Regions from separate parts of the Streptomyces sp. NPDC006476 genome, predicted to be linked through region 2. Evidence: riboswitches for the same ligand, from Rfam matches in the RefSeq annotation. Region 2 holds a riboswitch; each other region holds the start of a gene.
The links. A riboswitch is a leader RNA that binds a small molecule or an ion and turns the genes downstream of it on or off. The one in region 2 is predicted to bind cyclic di-AMP.
Positions count from the first base shown of each region.

Region 1: linked by a shared signal. The riboswitch ahead of ABZZ74_RS07755 (NlpC/P60 family protein) and the one ahead of ABZZ74_RS32755 (transglycosylase SLT domain-containing protein) in region 2 are both predicted to bind cyclic di-AMP.
Region 3: linked by a shared signal. The riboswitch ahead of ABZZ74_RS20135 (LysM peptidoglycan-binding domain-containing M23 family metallopeptidase) and the one ahead of ABZZ74_RS32755 (transglycosylase SLT domain-containing protein) in region 2 are both predicted to bind cyclic di-AMP.
Region 4: linked by a shared signal. The riboswitch ahead of ABZZ74_RS36270 (M23 family metallopeptidase) and the one ahead of ABZZ74_RS32755 (transglycosylase SLT domain-containing protein) in region 2 are both predicted to bind cyclic di-AMP.

Region 1 covers NZ_JBEXPK010000005.1:131,137-135,315, reverse strand. Annotated here, with positions in the region: gene pcrA (DNA helicase PcrA) at 1-1,907, opposite strand, end outside; cyclic di-AMP (ydaO/yuaA leader) riboswitch at 2,148-2,319, shown strand; gene ABZZ74_RS07755 (NlpC/P60 family protein) at 2,327-3,481, shown strand.
Region 2 covers NZ_JBEXPK010000035.1:45,919-50,097, forward strand. Annotated here, with positions in the region: gene ABZZ74_RS32745 (FAD-dependent oxidoreductase) at 1-1,008, shown strand, start outside; gene ABZZ74_RS32750 (HAD family hydrolase) at 1,207-2,010, shown strand; gene ABZZ74_RS32755 (transglycosylase SLT domain-containing protein) at 2,020-2,502, opposite strand; cyclic di-AMP (ydaO/yuaA leader) riboswitch at 2,508-2,696, opposite strand; gene ABZZ74_RS32760 (polyprenyl synthetase family protein) at 3,336-4,179, shown strand, end outside.
Region 3 covers NZ_JBEXPK010000016.1:161,045-165,223, reverse strand. Annotated here, with positions in the region: gene ABZZ74_RS20140 (alpha-galactosidase) at 1-2,055, shown strand, start outside; cyclic di-AMP (ydaO/yuaA leader) riboswitch at 2,361-2,519, shown strand; gene ABZZ74_RS20135 (LysM peptidoglycan-binding domain-containing M23 family metallopeptidase) at 2,524-3,468, shown strand; gene ABZZ74_RS20130 (SGNH/GDSL hydrolase family protein) at 3,738-4,179, shown strand, end outside.
Region 4 covers NZ_JBEXPK010000044.1:21,987-26,165, reverse strand. Annotated here, with positions in the region: gene ABZZ74_RS36285 (MarR family transcriptional regulator) at 1-78, opposite strand, end outside; gene ABZZ74_RS36280 (dihydrofolate reductase family protein) at 175-1,305, shown strand; tRNA gene ABZZ74_RS36275 (tRNA-Met) at 1,397-1,470, shown strand; cyclic di-AMP (ydaO/yuaA leader) riboswitch at 1,716-1,873, shown strand; gene ABZZ74_RS36270 (M23 family metallopeptidase) at 1,885-2,907, shown strand; gene ABZZ74_RS36265 (aldo/keto reductase) at 3,005-3,949, shown strand.

The DNA.
Region 1 (4,179 bases), on a different contig from region 2:
CCGTCCTCCTCCTCGTCGGGGATCTGGTCGGAGTCGGCGACCAGCGCGACCCGCTCCAGGAAGTCGGCGAGCCCCGGGGACTCCTCGCCCTCACCGGACTCCTGCTCGAACTCCAGGGCCACGGCCGCGAGTTCCTGGAGGTTCTCGATACGGGTCTCGTCCTGCGGGTCGGTGGAAGCCTGCAACTCGGCGAGGTAGCCGGTGCGTTCGAGCACCGCCTCCAGGACGGTCGCCGGGCCCGCGCCGGACTCGACGATCGTACGGAGGTCCTCCATCAGCGTGTTGAACTTCTTGACCGCGTTGGCGGAGCGCGCGGCCATGCCGTACGCCTCGTCGACACGGCGCAGCGCCTGCGGGAAGCTGATCTTCTCCCGCTGCGAGAGGGCGTCGATCATCGCCTCGGCGCGCTCGCCGATGCCGCGCTTGGGGACGTTCAGGATGCGGCGCAACGGCACCGAGTCCTCGGGGTTGGCCAACACGCGCAGATAGGCCAGGACGTCCCGGACCTCCTTGCGCTCGTAGAAGCGGACGCCCCCGACGACCTTGTAGGGCAGGCCGACACGGATGAAGACCTCTTCGAAGACACGGGACTGGGCGTTCGTCCGGTAGAAGACGGCGACGTCCCCGGCCTTCGCGTCACCCGCGTCGGTGAGACGGTCTATCTCGTCGGCGACGAACTGGGCCTCGTCGTGCTCGGTGTCGGCGACATAGCCCGTGATGCGCGCGCCCGCGCCGGCGTTGGTCCACAGGTTCTTGGGGCGGCGGGACTCGTTGCGCTCGATGACCGCGTTGGCCGCGGACAGGATCGTCTGGGTGGAGCGGTAGTTCTGCTCCAACAGGATCGTCGTCGCGTCCGGGTAGTCCTCCTCGAACTGGAGGATGTTGCGGATCGTCGCCCCGCGGAAGGCGTAGATCGACTGGTCCGCGTCACCCACCACGCACAACTCGGCGGGCGGGACGTCGTACTCGTTCGGCGGGACGTCGACGGGGTGCTCGCTCGTCCCCACCAGCTCGCGCACGAGCGCGTACTGGGCGTGGTTGGTGTCCTGGTACTCGTCGACCAGGACGTGCCGGAAACGGCGGCGGTAGTGCTCGGCGACGTCCGGGAAGGCGCGGAGCAGGTTGACCGTCGTCATGATCAGGTCGTCGAAGTCGAGGGCGTTCGCCTCGCGCAGCCGTGACTGGTAGAGGGCGTAGGCCTGGGCGAGGGTCTTCTCGAAGCCGTCGGTGGCCTGGGCGGCGAAGTCCTCCTCGTCGATCAGCTCGTTCTTCAGGTTGGAGATCTTGGCGCTGAAGGATTTCGGCGGGTAGCGCTTGGGGTCGAGGTCCAGGTCGCGGCAGACCAGGGCCATCAGGCGCTTGGAGTCGGCGGCGTCGTAGATCGAGAAGGACGAGGTGAAGCCGAGCTTCTTGCTCTCCCTGCGCAGGATGCGCACGCACGCGCTGTGGAAGGTCATCACCCACATCGCGTTCGCGCGCGGGCCGACGAGCTGCTCGACCCGCTCCTTCATCTCACCGGCGGCCTTGTTGGTGAAGGTGATCGCCAGGACCTGGCCCGGGTGCACGTTCCGCTCGGCCAGGAGGTAGGCGATGCGGTGGGTGAGGACACGGGTCTTGCCGGAGCCGGCACCGGCCACGATGAGCAGGGGGGCGCCATGGTGCACGACGGCCGCGCGCTGGTTCTCGTTCAGCCCGTCCAGCAGCGCCGCCGGGTCGATCGCCGGGCGGGGGGCGCCGTCGCGGTAATAGGCGTCCCGGTCCGGCGGCACGTCGAACTTCCCGCCGAACAGATCGTCCGGAACGGGCTCCGGTACGTGATCGTCCTCGGGCGGCGGCGGGGGTTCGTCCGCGGGCCCGCGAGGGGCTTGGAGGTCCGCCAGGAAGCTGTCGTCAAAGAGGCTGCTCATCGCTCTCCGAGTCTAGGGCGCCCCACTGACAGCCCGCCGCCGCCCTGAGAACATCGCCCGATCCGATACCTCGCACACGCTCCGTGGCGCGCCATCACCGCACGTGGCCGGGCGGGCGGGGCTGATCAAAGGTCACGGAAATGTATCGGACAAATCGAACATCAACCTTCACACGGACCACACGAGTTGGCTACCGTTCGGACGGGCCGTACGACCCCCACCGGCGAACCTCGCCGGGCCGTGCGGCCTCCGCCGAGTCCGGGGCGCCGCCGCGCAGCCGGAGCCGGGGACCCACGAGGACCTTGGGGTGAATCGGCCGGCCCCCTCCCGGGGACCGGGCCGTAGGGCAACCCTTCCGAACCACCCGCCCGAACCCGACAGCTAACCCGGTAGGCGGACGATGGAAGGAGTCGCCGGTCTTGGCGTCGCACCGCAAGACGCGTCCCGCCGTTACGCGCGTAGCAGGCATACGCACCCCCGCTCTCGCCACGGCCGCCCTCACCTCCGTGGCCCTGCTCTCCCAGTCGGCCAACGCCGCCCCCTCGGCCGACGGCAGCCCCAGCCTCGAGGAAGTCGAGAAGAAGGTCGACGACCTGTACCGCCAGGCGGAGTCGGCCACCGAGAAGTACAACGCGGCCAAGGAGAAGACCACCAAGCAGCGCAGACGGGTCGACTCCCTGCTCAACGACGTCGCCAAGCGCGCCCAGAAGCTCAACGAGGAGCGCGACAGGCTCGGCTCCTTCGCCGCCGCGCAGTACCGGACGGGTGCCGCCGCGCCCGACACGGCGACCTTCCTGCTCGCCGACTCCCCGCAGGACTACTTCGACCAGACGCAGCTGATGGGCCGGCTGACCGCCCGCCAGAAGAGCGCGGTCGACGACTACTTCACCGAGCAGTCCGCGACGATGAAGAAGCGCGAGGAGGCCTCCCGGAGCCTCGAGACGCTCAGCACGTCGCAGAGCGATCTGCAGACCGCCAAGGCCACGGTCCAGAAGAAGCTCTCCGACGCGCGCGAGCTGCTGTCGAAGCTGACGGCCGAGGAGAAGGCGCGGCTCGCGGCGATCGAGAAGAAGCAGCAGGAGGAGGCCGCGCGCAAGGCCGCGGAGCTGGCCCAGCAGCAGGCGGCGGCGCGGAAGGCCCAGGAGGGGACCACGTCCCAGGGCGGCACCTCCTCCTCGGACACCGGCACCACGGACTCCACGGACTCCTCCTACGCCGCCAAGGCCGCGAAGGCGCTCGCGTTCGCCCGCGCGCAGATCGGCAAGCCGTACGTCTGGGGCGCCACCGGTCCCGGCTCCTACGACTGCTCCGGCCTCACCCAGGCCGCCTGGAAGGCCGCGGGCGTGGACCTCCCGCGCACCACCTACGACCAGGTGAACGCGGGCACCACCGTCTCCCTCGCCGACGCCCAGCCCGGCGACCTGATCTTCTTCTACGACGACATCAGCCACGTCGGCGTCTACATCGGCAACGGCATGATGATCCACGCCCCCAAGCCGGGCGCGTACGTCCGCGAGGAGTCCATCTACTACGCCGGCGAATCAATCATCCACAGCGTGGTACGCCCGGCGTGAGGCGCCGGGCCGGGGCGCGCGGACGGTCTCGTGCGCCCCGTATGAGGCCGCCGGGCGCGCGACGCACTCGGCACACCACCCGGCGATGAGATGCGCGGCGCGCGACGGTCTCAGAGCGCCCGCCGACCCAGCGCGCGACAGGCGTGCGAAGCCGCTTCACGCGCCGCCGCACGACCGTGGGATGCGGGGCCCGCAAACACCTCCGCGCGGCCCCCAAACGTGCTGCAGCATGCGGCATCGCTTCCGCGCCACCGGCGGAGGGACGTGGGCACGCGACGGTCTCAGAGCGCCCGCCGACCCAGCGCGCGACAGGCGTGCGAAGCCGCTTCACGCGCCGCCGCACGACCGTGGGGCGCGGGGCCCGCAAACACCTCCGCGCGGCCCCCAAACGTGCTGCAGCATGCGGCATCGCTTCCGCGCCACCCGGCGGTGGGATGCGCGGCACGCGACGGCCTCTGAGCGCCCGCCGACCCAGCGCGCGACAGGCGTGCGAAGCCGCTTCGGGCGCCACCGGCCGTGGGGTGCGGGGCGCGCAAGCGGCTGGGGGCGGTCGGCTGCGGTTGCGGTAGGCGTGGGGCGTTGTTTGTGTGCCGTCGTGCACAGCCGCACTTCGGCGCGTAGGTGTCGGTCCGCGCCCATCCACCGCTCCGCGCGCCCGCGCGTATTTCCTTCCGACCGCGCGCGTGCCCTTCTCGGAC
Region 2 (4,179 bases):
ACTCTCGCCGACTACTGCGACGCCGCCGGCATCAAGCGGCTGGTGACGGACGAGGACATCATCCCGGTCGAGACCTTCATCGCCTACGGCGAGTGGTTCCAGCAGAAGCTGGTGCCCGAGCTGGAGCGGGTGCGGGTGGTCTCGGTCGACCGGGGGAGCGGCGGCGGCTTCGAACTGAAGCTGGACTCCGGCGAGTTGTTCACCGCCCGCGCGGTCGTCGTGGCGACCGGCCTGCACGGCCTCGCCCACCTGCCCGCGGAACTGGCCGCGGCGCCGGACGGCCCCGCCCCCACGGGCCCGGTCTCCCACAGCTCACAGCACCACGACCTCACGCGCTACGCCGGCAAGGACCTGATCGTGGTCGGCGCCGGCCAGTCCGCGCTGGAGACGGCGGTGCTGGCGGCGGAGGCGGGCGCGCAGGTGAGGGTGGTCTCCCGGGGCCGCGGCAAGGTCGCCTTCGGGGCACCGCCCTGGAACCAGCCCAGGCTGCGCCCCGAGTCGCCCTTCGGCCGTGCCTGGTCGCTGTGGGCACTGAGCTACTACCCGCACCCGTACCGCCGTCTCCCGGCCGGGGCGCGCCACTATCTCGTCCGCCGGGTCCTCGGCCCGCTCGGCGCCTGGTGGCTGCGCGACCGCTTCGAGGGCAAGGTGCAGGTCACCGAGGTCGACAGGATCGTAGGAACCGACGCGGACGGTGGCAGCCCGACGCTCACGGTGCGCACCTTCGGCGGTCAGACCGAGAAGCTGGCGGCGGACCACGTCATCGCGGCGACCGGCTACCGCGTGGACATCGCGGCGATGGACTTCCTCGGGCCCGAGCTGCGCACCCGTGTCGCCGTCAGCCGTGGCGCGCCCCGGCTGGGCGCCGGGTACGTGTCCTCGGTCCCCGGCCTGTACTTCACCGGTCTGCCGGCCGCGGCCTCGTACGGACCGGTGATGCGGTTCGTCTGCGGCACGGGGTTCGCCTCCCCGAGGCTGGCGAGGCACCTGGCGGCGGCACACGGCTGAACCGCCCACCGCCGACCGGCGAGGAGCGCGTCCGCCCGGCGCGAGGCGCTCCTCGCGAGCTCCCCGACACCCGCCGGTGACAAGGGAGTTGAGCGACACCTGCCGGAGATACGGGAGTTGACGGAGGGGCGGGGGAGAACGGGCCGGTCGACCGGTTCGCGATGAGTCGGTGGGACGTGCGGTCCGTATTCTCTGATCATGGCCGCACCCACCGCATATGGACTCATCGCCACCGACCTGGACGGCACACTGCTCCGAGGTGACGACACCCTCTCCGACCGGTCTCTCGCCGCCCTCGCGCGCGTGGCCGGCGCCGGTGTCCGGCACCTCGTGGTGACCGGCCGGCCGGCTCCCAGAGTGCGGCCGCTCCTCGACGACCTGGGCGGTCGGGGGCTCGCGGTGTGCGGACAGGGCGCGCAGGTGTACGACCACCGCGCGGACCGTCTGCTGTGGTCCGTCACGCTGGACCGGGAGCTGGCCGAGACGGCCCTCGGCAAGATCGAGGCCGAGGTGGGACAGGTGTACGCGGCCGTCGACCAGGACGGCGTCGACGGCCTCACGCTCATCGAACCCGGGTACCTCATGCCGCACCCCACCCTGCCCGCCGTACGGGTCGGCCGGCGCGACGACCTGTGGTGCGAGCCCATCAGCAAGGTGCTGCTGCGCCATCCCGAGCTGTCCGACGACGAGTTGGCGGCGACGGCGCGCTCGGTGGTCGGCTCGCTGGCCACCGTCACCATGTCGGGGCCCGGGACCGTCGAACTCCAACCGTGCGGCATCACCAAGGCCACCGGGCTCGCGCTGGCCGCCGAACACCTGGGGCTCGGCCCGCGGCAGACCATCGCCTTCGGCGACATGCCCAACGACATCCCGATGTTCGACTGGGCCGCCCACGGCGTCGCGATGGCCAACGCCCATCCCGAACTCAAGGCGGTGGCCGACGAGATCACCCTGTCGAACGAGGACGACGGCATCGCCGTCGTCCTCGAGAGACTGTTCTGACCGGTCGGCTCAGTAGGCGCCGTACACGTTGTCGATCGAACCGTAGCGCGCGGCCGCGTAGTTGCAGGCGGCGGTGATGTTGGCGACCGGGTCGTAGGGGTCCCACGAGGTGCCGGACACGTGGTAGGCGGTGAAGGTCGGGTCGATGACCTGCAGCAGACCCTTGGACGGGGTGCCGGCGAGCGCGTTGGAGTCCCAGTTGTTGATCGCGTACGGGTTGCCCGAGGACTCGCGGATCACGTTGCGGTAGATGCCGTTGTAGGTGCCGGGGATCCCGTGCTGCGCCATGACCTGGAGGGAGGCCCGGATCCAGCCGTCGAGGTTGTTGGCGTAGCCCAGCGAGGTGGCGGTGGCCACGGTGGGGGTGGCGGCGGAGGCGCTGGTCGCGCCCACGATCGGCAGGGCGAGGACGGCGGCACCCGTGCCGATGACGGCGAGCTTGCGGACGATGCGGGAGCTTCTGGTACGGCGGTGCTGAGCGGCAGCGGACATGACGAGGTTCCTCTCCGTCGCCTGCGAGGTGAGCTGTCGGGTTCGGGCGGGAGATGCCCGGCCGCACCGCCGTACGGCGACACGACTTCACCCCGAGCCGGACCGGATGTCCTGGGACGTCCGAATCGGCGAACTACCTGGTTCCCCCGCTCCTGCCGTGCGTTCTCGGTTGGTGGAACGGGCGGCGGCAGGATTAGGCGTCCGCCCGACAGGCCGGGAACGTATGCGAGAGCACATGTCCGGAACAAGTCCCGAATTCACACATCACCCCTGTTGACCTTGGTCTGAGGCATATGGGGTGCTTGATCCTTTGCGGTTGCCAAGCCTCAACTCGGGCGCAGGAAAAGGCGGATCGGGAGAAATGCACCGGAATGCGGATCATGCTCAGGCGTGAGCCAAGTCACTGGTTTAGACAAGAGAGGCAAAACGGGCAATGCCCTCAACTCATAGTCAAACGGCCGCCCGTGGGGCAGAGGTGGCACTCGCCCGTTCCGCCATTGGTGAGCGTGTCGGCGGACAGGGGTATCGGGATGGTCTGACTGCCGAGGAATGCGTGGTCGTCACCGGGGAAAGGTTGACTGCCGGGCTCGGCGTCGGCTTCTGTTCGGGACACGCGCCGCCGCTCCTCTTCACGTCGGGCGCGTGAGTCGGTAAAAATCGGTTCATATCAGTTGATCAAATACATACCGGTCGTGATCCGATACCGCCCGGCCTGGACGGGTGGGCGGCATCGGTGATCGAAAGGTGACCGGATACGCTGACTTGAGTGATGGCAGCGACGTATCGACAAACCGCGTAACCGCCAGTAGACACCAGCAGACAGGAGACCCCTCGTGACCGTCGTCGGGCCGTTCGGGCTGAGCGTGCGGGACCAGGCTCTGGAAGCCGATGTCCAGGCCGGATTGGCGGCCGTCGAGGAGGGACTGCTCGAAGCCACCAAGAGTGAGGTCCCCTTCATCACGGAGGCCGCCCAGCACCTGGTGCGGGCGGGTGGAAAGCGCTTCAGGCCGCTGCTCGTGATGCTCGCCGCCCAGTTCGGCGACCCGTACGCGCCCGGAGTCGTGCCGTCCGCCGTGGTCGTGGAGCTGACCCACCTCGCCACGCTGTACCACGACGACGTCATGGACGAGGCGGCGGTGCGCCGCGGGGTCGACAGCGCGAACACCCGCTGGGGCAACTCGGTGGCGGTACTGACCGGCGACTTCCTCTTCGCGCGTGCCTCGCACATCCTGGCCGACCTCGGTCCGGAGGCCGTGCGGGTGCAGGCTGAGGCGTTCGAGCGACTGGTCACCGGACAGATCCTGGAGACCGCGGGACCACAGGACGGACGCGACCCGGTCGACCACTACCTGGACGTGCTCGGCGGCAAGACAGGGTCGCTGGTGGCCGTGTCCTGCCGGTTCGGCGCGATGATGTCGGGCGCCGACGAGACGGTCGTGGACGTGCTCACCCAGTACGGGGAGCGGCTCGGGGTCGCCTTCCAGCTCGCCGACGACGTCCTGGACATCGCGTCCGACTCGCACGAGTCGGGGAAGACGCCGGGGACGGACCTGCGCGAGGGCATCCCGACCCTGCCGGTGCTGCGGCTGCGCGAGCGGGCTGCGCGCCTCGGGCTGGCCGAGGACATCGCCCTGTGCGAGCTGCTCGACTCCGACCTCACCGACGACGAGCGGCACG
Region 3 (4,179 bases), on a different contig from region 2:
AACGGCCGTACCTGGCTCCTGACCGGTCCGGCCAGCGGGTACGCCGTCCATCTGACCGAGGACGGCGAGCTGCTGCACCTGCACTGGGGCCCGCGGATCGCGCTCGCGGACGCCGAGGCGCTCGCAGTCCGCCCGCTGCCGGTCTACCGGCCCTTCGAGTCGCCGCTGGACGGCCGCGAGGAGTACCCGGTCGAGGGTGGTCCCCGGTTCGCGCGGCCCGCCCTGTCCGTGCGCACCGAGGAGCGGCGCGGCACCGAGTGGCGCTTCGAGGCGCACGAGGCGGAGGGCGACCATCTGCGGCTGCGCTTCCGTGACGGCGGGCTCGTCATCACGCTGCACTACCGCATGCGGCACGACGTCGTGGAACGCTGGGTGAGCCTCGACAACGAGGGACCGGCGCCCCTGGAGCTGCTGCGCGCCGACGCCGCCACCTGGACGCTGCCCGACCGCGAGGGCTGGCGGCTCTCCCAGCTGCACGGCCGCTGGGCCGCCGAGTCCCTGCTGACCGCCGCGCCGCTCACCCACGGCGAGAAGGTCATCGGCAGCCGCCGCGGCCACACCGGGCATCAGCACCTGCCCTGGGTCGCCCTCGACACCGACGCCACCGAGGAGCGCGGCGAGGTCTACGGCTGCGCGCTCGGCTGGTCCGGTTCCTGGCGGATCGCGGTGGCGCAGCTCCCGGACGCGCGGGTGCAGATCACCGGCGGCGCCGGGTACGACGACTCCGGGCTGCTGCTCCTGGGCGCGGGGGAGTCGTACACCACCCCCGTCTTCGCCGGGCTGTGGAGCGACGGCGGCTTCGGCGGCGCGAGCCGCGCCTGGCACGCCTACCAGCGCGCCTACGTCATCCCGGACGCGGACCGGGACCGGCCGGTGCTGTTCAACTCCTGGGAGGCCACGGAGTTCGACATCTCCGAGGAGCAGCAGGGGGCGCTCGCCCGCCGGGCCGCCGCCATCGGCGTCGAGCTGTTCGTCGTCGACGACGGCTGGTTCGGCAAGCGCACCAGCGACCGTGCCGGGCTCGGCGACTGGACGCCCAACCCCGACCGCTTCCCCAAGGGCCTGGCGCCGCTCGCCGACTACGTGCACACCCTCGGTATGCAGTTCGGCATCTGGGTCGAGCCCGAGATGGTGAACCCGGACAGCGACCTCTACCGCGCCCACCCCGACTGGGTGCAGTTCCAGCCGGGCCGCAGGCGCACGGAGTTCCGCAACCAGCTCGTACTGAACCTGGCCCGCGAGGACGTCCAGGAGTACCTCTGGCAGCAGCTCGACACGCTCCTGTCCAGCGCCCCCGTCGACTACGTCAAGTGGGACTTCAACCGCTGCTTCACCGACGCCGGCTGGCCCGGCGACCCCTACCCGCAGCGCCTGTGGGTCGACCACGTCCGCGCGCTGTACGCGCTGCTGGACCGGCTGCGGGCGGCCCACCCGGACGTCGTCTTCGAGTCGTGCTCGGGCGGTGGCGGCCGGATCGACCTCGGCATCATGAGCCGTACCGACCAGGTGTGGACCTCCGACAACACCGACCCGCTCGACCGGCTCGCCATCCAGCACGGCTTCAGCCAGATCCACCCCGCGCGTGTGATGGCCGCCTGGGTCACCGACAGTCCCAACACCCAGCTCAACGACCGGGTCAGCTCCCTGCGCTTCCGGTTCGTCAGCGCCATGGCGGGTGTGCTGGGCGTCGGCGGAGACCTCACCCAGTGGACCGAGGAGGAGCTCGCCGAAGCCGGTGACTGGGTGAGCCTCTACAAGGAGATCCGGCCCCTGGTGCAGCACGGCGACCTCCACCGGCTGCGGCCCCCGACGGGCGGGCTCAGCGCCGTGCAGTACGTGCGCGGCGACGAGTCGGTCGTCCTGGCCTGGCTCCAGGCACAGAGTTACGGCGAGCCCGTACCGGCACTGCGACTGCGCGGACTCGACCCGACAGCCTCCTACGAATGCCCTGAAACGGGCGAAATTCACCGTGGGGCCGTACTGCTGCATCACGGGCTGGACACCGCGCTGCGCGGCGACCTCGATGCGAAAGTCATCCGACTCCGTGGCATCTGAGTCTTCTGTCCGAATTGGTGTCTTCATTCCAACTCGCTCTGGAATGGGGAATGCTGGAGCACCGTCACGTGAGGAGCGTCATATCCGTGACGGTGCGTGGCGCGTCATGTTCACGTAATTCATAAGGGTTTCAAGGGGCTTTGGACAAAGGGGTGGAACTGTAATTCACGGAGGGTGACCGTGAATTCCCACAGTCGATCAGCAGAAACGCATGCACGGGGAACCGCCGCTTGTCCCTTTGCGTCCTGGTCGCTTACGTTCGCCACCAATCCGGACGGACGCCCAATCCTGCCGCCGCCCGGAGCCCGCACAACTCACCCGTGAACGGCAGGAGCGGGGGACCCACAGGTACGACGCCTGTTCCGGTCTCCGGAACGGCTAGGGGTAAAGCCGCGCCGAAAAGCGCGGCCGGGCATCTCCAGCCCGCACCCGACAGCTCACCTCGCAGGCGACGGAGAGGAATTCGCCATGCCCGCGAAGGGTAAGCACCGCCGCCCGAAGCCCAAGCGCTTCACCCGTTCCATCGCCGTCGCCGGAACCGGCGGCGCCGCTCTCGCCCTCCCGCTCATAGGGGCCACCGGAGCCCACGCGGCCACCGCGCAGTCGGCTTCCCAGTCGGTTTCCGAAAAGACCGTCCAGTCGCTTCCGGCCGCCGAGAAGAAGGCGACCGAGAAGAAGGCGAACGCCAACAACACGGGTGTGCGCACCTATTCGGTCCGGGCCGGCGACTACCTCGCGAAGATCGCCGACGAGCAGCACGTCCGGGGCGGCTGGCAGAAGCTGTACGCGGACAACCGCCAGGCCGTCGGCGACGACCCGTCGCTGATCCACCCGGGCCTCAAGCTCACCCTCGGCGGCAAGGCGACGACCGGCGCCACCAAGTCCTCCACCTCCGCTGCCTCCTCCTCCGCCTCGTCGAGCGCTTCCTCCGCGTCGAAGGCGTCGAAGGTGTCGAAGGCGACGAAGGCGACGAAGGCCACCCAGGCCGCCGAGTCGACCAGCACCGGCTTCACCCTCCCGGTGACCGGCGGCACCATCGGCACCGGCTACCACGTCGCCGGCAGCATGTGGTCCAGCGGCTACCACACCGGCGTCGACTTCGTCGTCCCGACCGGCACCCCGGTCAAGGCCGTGGGCGCGGGCACGGTCGTCACCGCCGGATGGGGCGGTGCGTACGGCAACCAGGTCGTCATCAAACTCGCCGACGGCCACTACGCGCAGTACGGCCACCTCTCCCAGATCTCCGTCTCGGTCGGCCAGAGCGTGAGCGCGGGCCAGCAGCTGGGTCTCTCCGGTGCGACCGGCAACGTGACGGGCCCGCACCTGCACTTCGAGATCCGCACCACGCCGGACTACGGCTCCGACGTGGACCCCGTCGCCTACCTCCGTTCCAAGGGCGTCGCCGTCGGCTGACCCCCCGCCGACCGCGCGCCCCACACGCCGCCGAAGGCCGGACCCCGATCCCCGGGTCCGGCCTTCGGTGTTGCAGAGATTTCGCCGTCCGGCGATCGACCGCTCAACATCGGCGATCCGAGAGTTATTCCTGCCTTGCCCAACCCTTTGGACGTGGCTTATCTCACCGACCGTCAACCCTTTCTTACGGTCGCGTAGGTCACATTAGAAGGTGAATCATGGCCGCCGTGGCAGACGATTCGAAAAGTGACAGCAGAGACAGCAGGACAGTGATCGGGTCGTACGTCGCGGTGGGGGACAGCTTCACCGAGGGCGTCGGCGATCCCGGCCCCGACGGAGCCATGGTCGGCTGGGCGGACCGGTTCGCCGTGCTGCTCGCGGACCGGCGGCCCGAAGGCGACTTCGCCTACGCCAACCTCGCCGTGCGCGGCAAGCTGCTCGACCAGATCGTGGCGGACCAGGTTCCGCAGGCCGAGGAACTCGCCCCGGACCTGGTCTCCTTCTGTGCCGGCGGCAACGACATCATCCGGCCCGGCACCGACCCGGACGAGGTCGCCGAGCGCTTCGAGCGTGCGGTCGCCCGGCTCACCGGGGCCGCCGGCACCGTCATGGTGACGACCGGCTTCGACACTCGTGGCGTGCCCGTGCTCAAGCATCTGCGCGGCAAGATCGCCACCTACAACGGACATGTCCGGGCCATCGCCGACCGGT
Region 4 (4,179 bases), on a different contig from region 2:
GTCCTCGACGAGGAACGTCGCCGCGATGTACGCGCGCCAGGCGCGCTGCTCCTTCGGGGTGAGCCAGCGAGTCGTCATGCCACCAGTGTAGGTTTGTTTCAAACTTGAACCAAGAGTGGCCGTTCAGCGCCTTGTGCCGAGCGTGCCGTCCGTCACGAGCCGGGGAGCGCGTCGATGCCCCACCCGTACGTCCTGCTGTCCGCCGCCGTCTCCCTCGACGGCTACCTCGACGACACCGGACCCGAGCGCCTGCTGCTGTCGTCCCCGGCCGACTTCGACCGCGTCGACGAGGTACGGGCCTCCGCCGACGCCATTCTGGTCGGCGCCGGCACGATCCGCGCCGACAACCCGCGGTTGCTGGTCAACTCGCCCGAGCGCCGCGCCGCCCGCGTCGCCTCGGGTCGGCCCGAGTACCCGCTCAAGGTCACCGTCAGCGGCTCGGGCGAGCTGGATCCGGCGGCGAGGTTCTGGCACACGGGCGGCGACAAGGTCGTCTACACGACCGACAAGGGGGGCGAACGGGCCCGCGCGCTCGGGATCGCCGCCGACGTCGTCCCGCTCGGACCCGACCTCGACTGGCGCCGGCTGCTGGAGCATCTGCACGACGTCCGGGGTGTGCGGCGACTCATGGTCGAGGGCGGCGGGCGCATCCACACCCAACTGCTCCAGCAGGGCCTCGCGGACGAGCTCCAGCTCGTGCTCGCCCCCCTGTTCGTGGGCGACGCCGACGCGCCCCGCCTCTTCGGCCCGGGCGGCTACCAGGGCGGACGGCTCAGGCTGGTGGAGAGCCGGCGGATCGAGGACGTGGTCCTCATGCGCTACGAGCCCACCGCCCCCGGCACCGGCCCGCTGGCCTCCGCCGCCGACCACCATTGGCTCCGCCTCGCCTGCGACCTGGCGGCCCAGTGCCCGCCCTCGCGGACCGCGTTCAGCGTCGGCGCGGTGGTCGTCGCCGCAGACGGCACCGAGCTGGCCCGCGGCCACTCCCGCGAGGCCGGCGACCCCGTGGTCCACGCGGAGGAGGCGGCCCTGGCCAAGCTCGACCCGGCCGATCCGAGGCTCGCGACCGCGACGGTCTACAGCAGCCTGGAGCCCTGCGCCCACCGCGCGTCCCGTCCCAAGCCGTGCGCCCGGCTGATCCTGGAGGCGGGGGTACGGCGGGTGGTGACCGCGTGGCGGGAGCCGGACACGTTCGTGGAGGCCGCCGACGGCAGCGGTCTGCTGGCGTCGCGGGGCGTCGAGGTGGTCGTAGTGCCCGAGTACGAGGGGCGGGCGAAGGCGCCGAACGCCCATCTGCCGGGCTGAAAAACGCAGGTGGAGCGGGGGCGGACGCGGGGGCGGACGGAAACCCTGGTGCTGGGCGTCCCGCGGATGGCGTATGCTGGTCTCACAACGACGCGGGGTGGAGCAGCTCGGTAGCTCGCTGGGCTCATAACCCAGAGGTCGCAGGTTCAAATCCTGTCCCCGCTACTGAAGGCCGAGGGCCGGAGTCCAGTGACTGGATTCCGGCCCTCGGTGTTTCCCGTTTCCCTGACCGTCACTCCCCATGCAGAACCCGGGGCAAGGTCAACTCGCCCGATTTTCACCGGTCATGGCCCGAACGTCCGCGCCAAAAACGTTTAATGATCAAGCCGAACTGCTTGGAAACCCCACCCCGGGTCTATTAACGTTCGATAACGCAGCGCGGTCGTCCCAGCCGTCACAAGAGGCGGCTCCGTGCGCACGCGCCGAATCCCGCAAGGGAACCGGGGAACCACCACCCTGGGGTGAATCGCGCGGAAACCGCCGTGGACCCACGGCAGGTTTACGCGCGTAGGAGACCTTCCTGCTCCGAACCCGTCAGCTAACCCGGTAGGCGAGAAGGAAGGAAAGGAGCACGCCCACGTGGCGTCCAACCCGCCTGCCCCGGCAGCCCCGTTCGTGCCGGGCACCCGGCCCTTCGGCTTCGGCTCCAGCGACGACGAGGGCCAGTGGGAGGAGTGGAACCCCACCGAGGAGTCCCTCCGCCCGGTACGCGGCCGGCACCGTGTCTCCAGGCAGCGCGGCGGGGGACTCGCCCGCAGCTCCACGGTTCTCGGTGTCGGTGTCATAGCCGCCGTCGGCGCGGGCGGCATGGCCAGCGCCAACACCGGCAAGCCGCCGGTGTCCATCTCCCTGCCCGACCTTGCCTCCGTCGCCCATGTGTTCGACGCTGGCTCCGACGCGCCCAAGGGCTCCGCGACCGCGCTCAGCGCCGTCGGGGTGAGCACCAAGGACACCGAGCAGGGCGCCCGGGACGCCGGTGAGGCGCTGCGCGACCGCATCATGGCGCAGGCCGAGTCGCAGCAGGTCCAGCTCGACAGCAAGGCCCAGTCGGCCACCGAGGCGGCCCTCGCCAAGCAGATCGACGATGCGGCCGCCAAGGCGGAGAAGGACGCGGCGGCCAAGGCGCAGGCCGCCAAGGAGAAGGCGGAGGCGGCGGCCAAGAAGGCGGCCGAGGACGCCAAGCTCGCCGAACTCGCCAAGCAGTACAAGCTGCCGGTCGTCTCCTACACGATCACCGGCACCTTCGGTCAGGCCGGTTCCATGTGGTCCTCCGGCTACCACACGGGCCTCGACTTCGCCGCGCCGACGGGCACGCTCATCAAGGCCATCCACTCCGGCACCATCACGGAGGCCGGCTGGGCGGGGTCGTACGGCTACCGCACGATCCTCACCCTCGACGACGGCACCGAGCTGTGGTTCTGCCACCAGTCCTCGATCAGCGTCAGCGTCGGCCAGAAGGTCGCCACCGGTGACGTCATCGGCCGGATCGGCGCCACGGGCAACGTGACCGGCGCGCACCTGCACCTCGAGGTCCACCCGAACGGGCAGGCCACCGGCATCGACCCGATGACCTGGCTGCGCAGCAAGGGCCTCAACCCCTGACAGCGGCACCGCCCCGGAACGGCCGCCTCCGATTGTTTACGGGAAGTTTGCGGCCGTTCCGGAAGAGGAATCTCCGGGGCGGGCGTTGACCATACACATGACTTCTCTGCGCAAACTCGGCTCCTCCGACCTCGAGGTCTTCCCGCTCTCCCTCGGTGGCAACGTCTTCGGCTGGACCGCCGACGAGGCCACGTCCTTCGCCGTCCTCGACGCCTACGCGGCCGCGGGCGGCAACTTCCTCGACACCGCCGACGGCTACTCCGCCTGGGTCCCCGGCAACCAGGGCGGCGAGTCCGAGACGATCATCGGCAAGTGGGTCAAGGCCCGCGGCAACCGGTCCGACGTCGTCATCGCGACCAAGGTGAGCCAGCACCCCGAGTACCAGGGGCTGTCGGCCGCCAACATCAAGGCCGCCGCCGACGCCTCGCTGCGCCGCCTCGACACGGACTACATCGACCTGTACTACACGCACTTCGATAAGCCGGAGATTCCCGTCGAGGAGATCATCGGGGCGCTCGACGAGCTGGTGACGGCGGGCAAGGTGCGGGCGATCGGCGCGTCCAACATCTCCACCGAACGGCTCGCGGCGTCCCTGGAGTTCTCCGACCGGGAGGGCCTCGCCAAGTACGTGGCGCTGCAGCCGCAGTACAACCTGGTCTCCCGCGACACCTACGAGGGACCGCTGCAGGACCTCGCCGCGCGCTACGGCCTCGCCGCCGTCCCCTACTACGCCCTGGCGTCCGGCTTCCTCACCGGCAAGTACCGCCCCGGCACGACGGTCGACAGCCCTCGCGCGGGCGGCGCCGCCAAGCACCTGGAGACGGAGCGCGGCCAGCGGGTCCTCAAGGCGCTGGACGAGATCGCCGAGGCCCACGACGCCCCGATCCCCACGATCGCCCTGGCCTGGCTCGCGGCCCAGCCCACGGTGGTGGCCCCCATCGCCAGCGCCCGCACCGTGGACCAGCTCCCGGCCCTCCTGGGAGTGGCCGACGTGACGTTGACGGACCCCGAGATCAGCCGCTTGACGGAGGCTTCGGCCTGAGGATGCCGGGGGCGGCCAGCTTGGTAGGGGTGTCGGTCTGAGGTTGCCGGGGTCGGCCCGCTTGGTGGGGGTGTCGGTCTGAGGAATTCCGAGCGGGTGTCGGTGGCGGAGGCCTCGGCTTGATGCGGGCCGGCCGGAATGTTGCTGATCGATGCCTCCGCCGGACCGGCTGTCGGCTCCTTCTGCCGTCGGCTTGGTCCGTCGTCGGCCTCTTCCAGCAGCGACGTCCG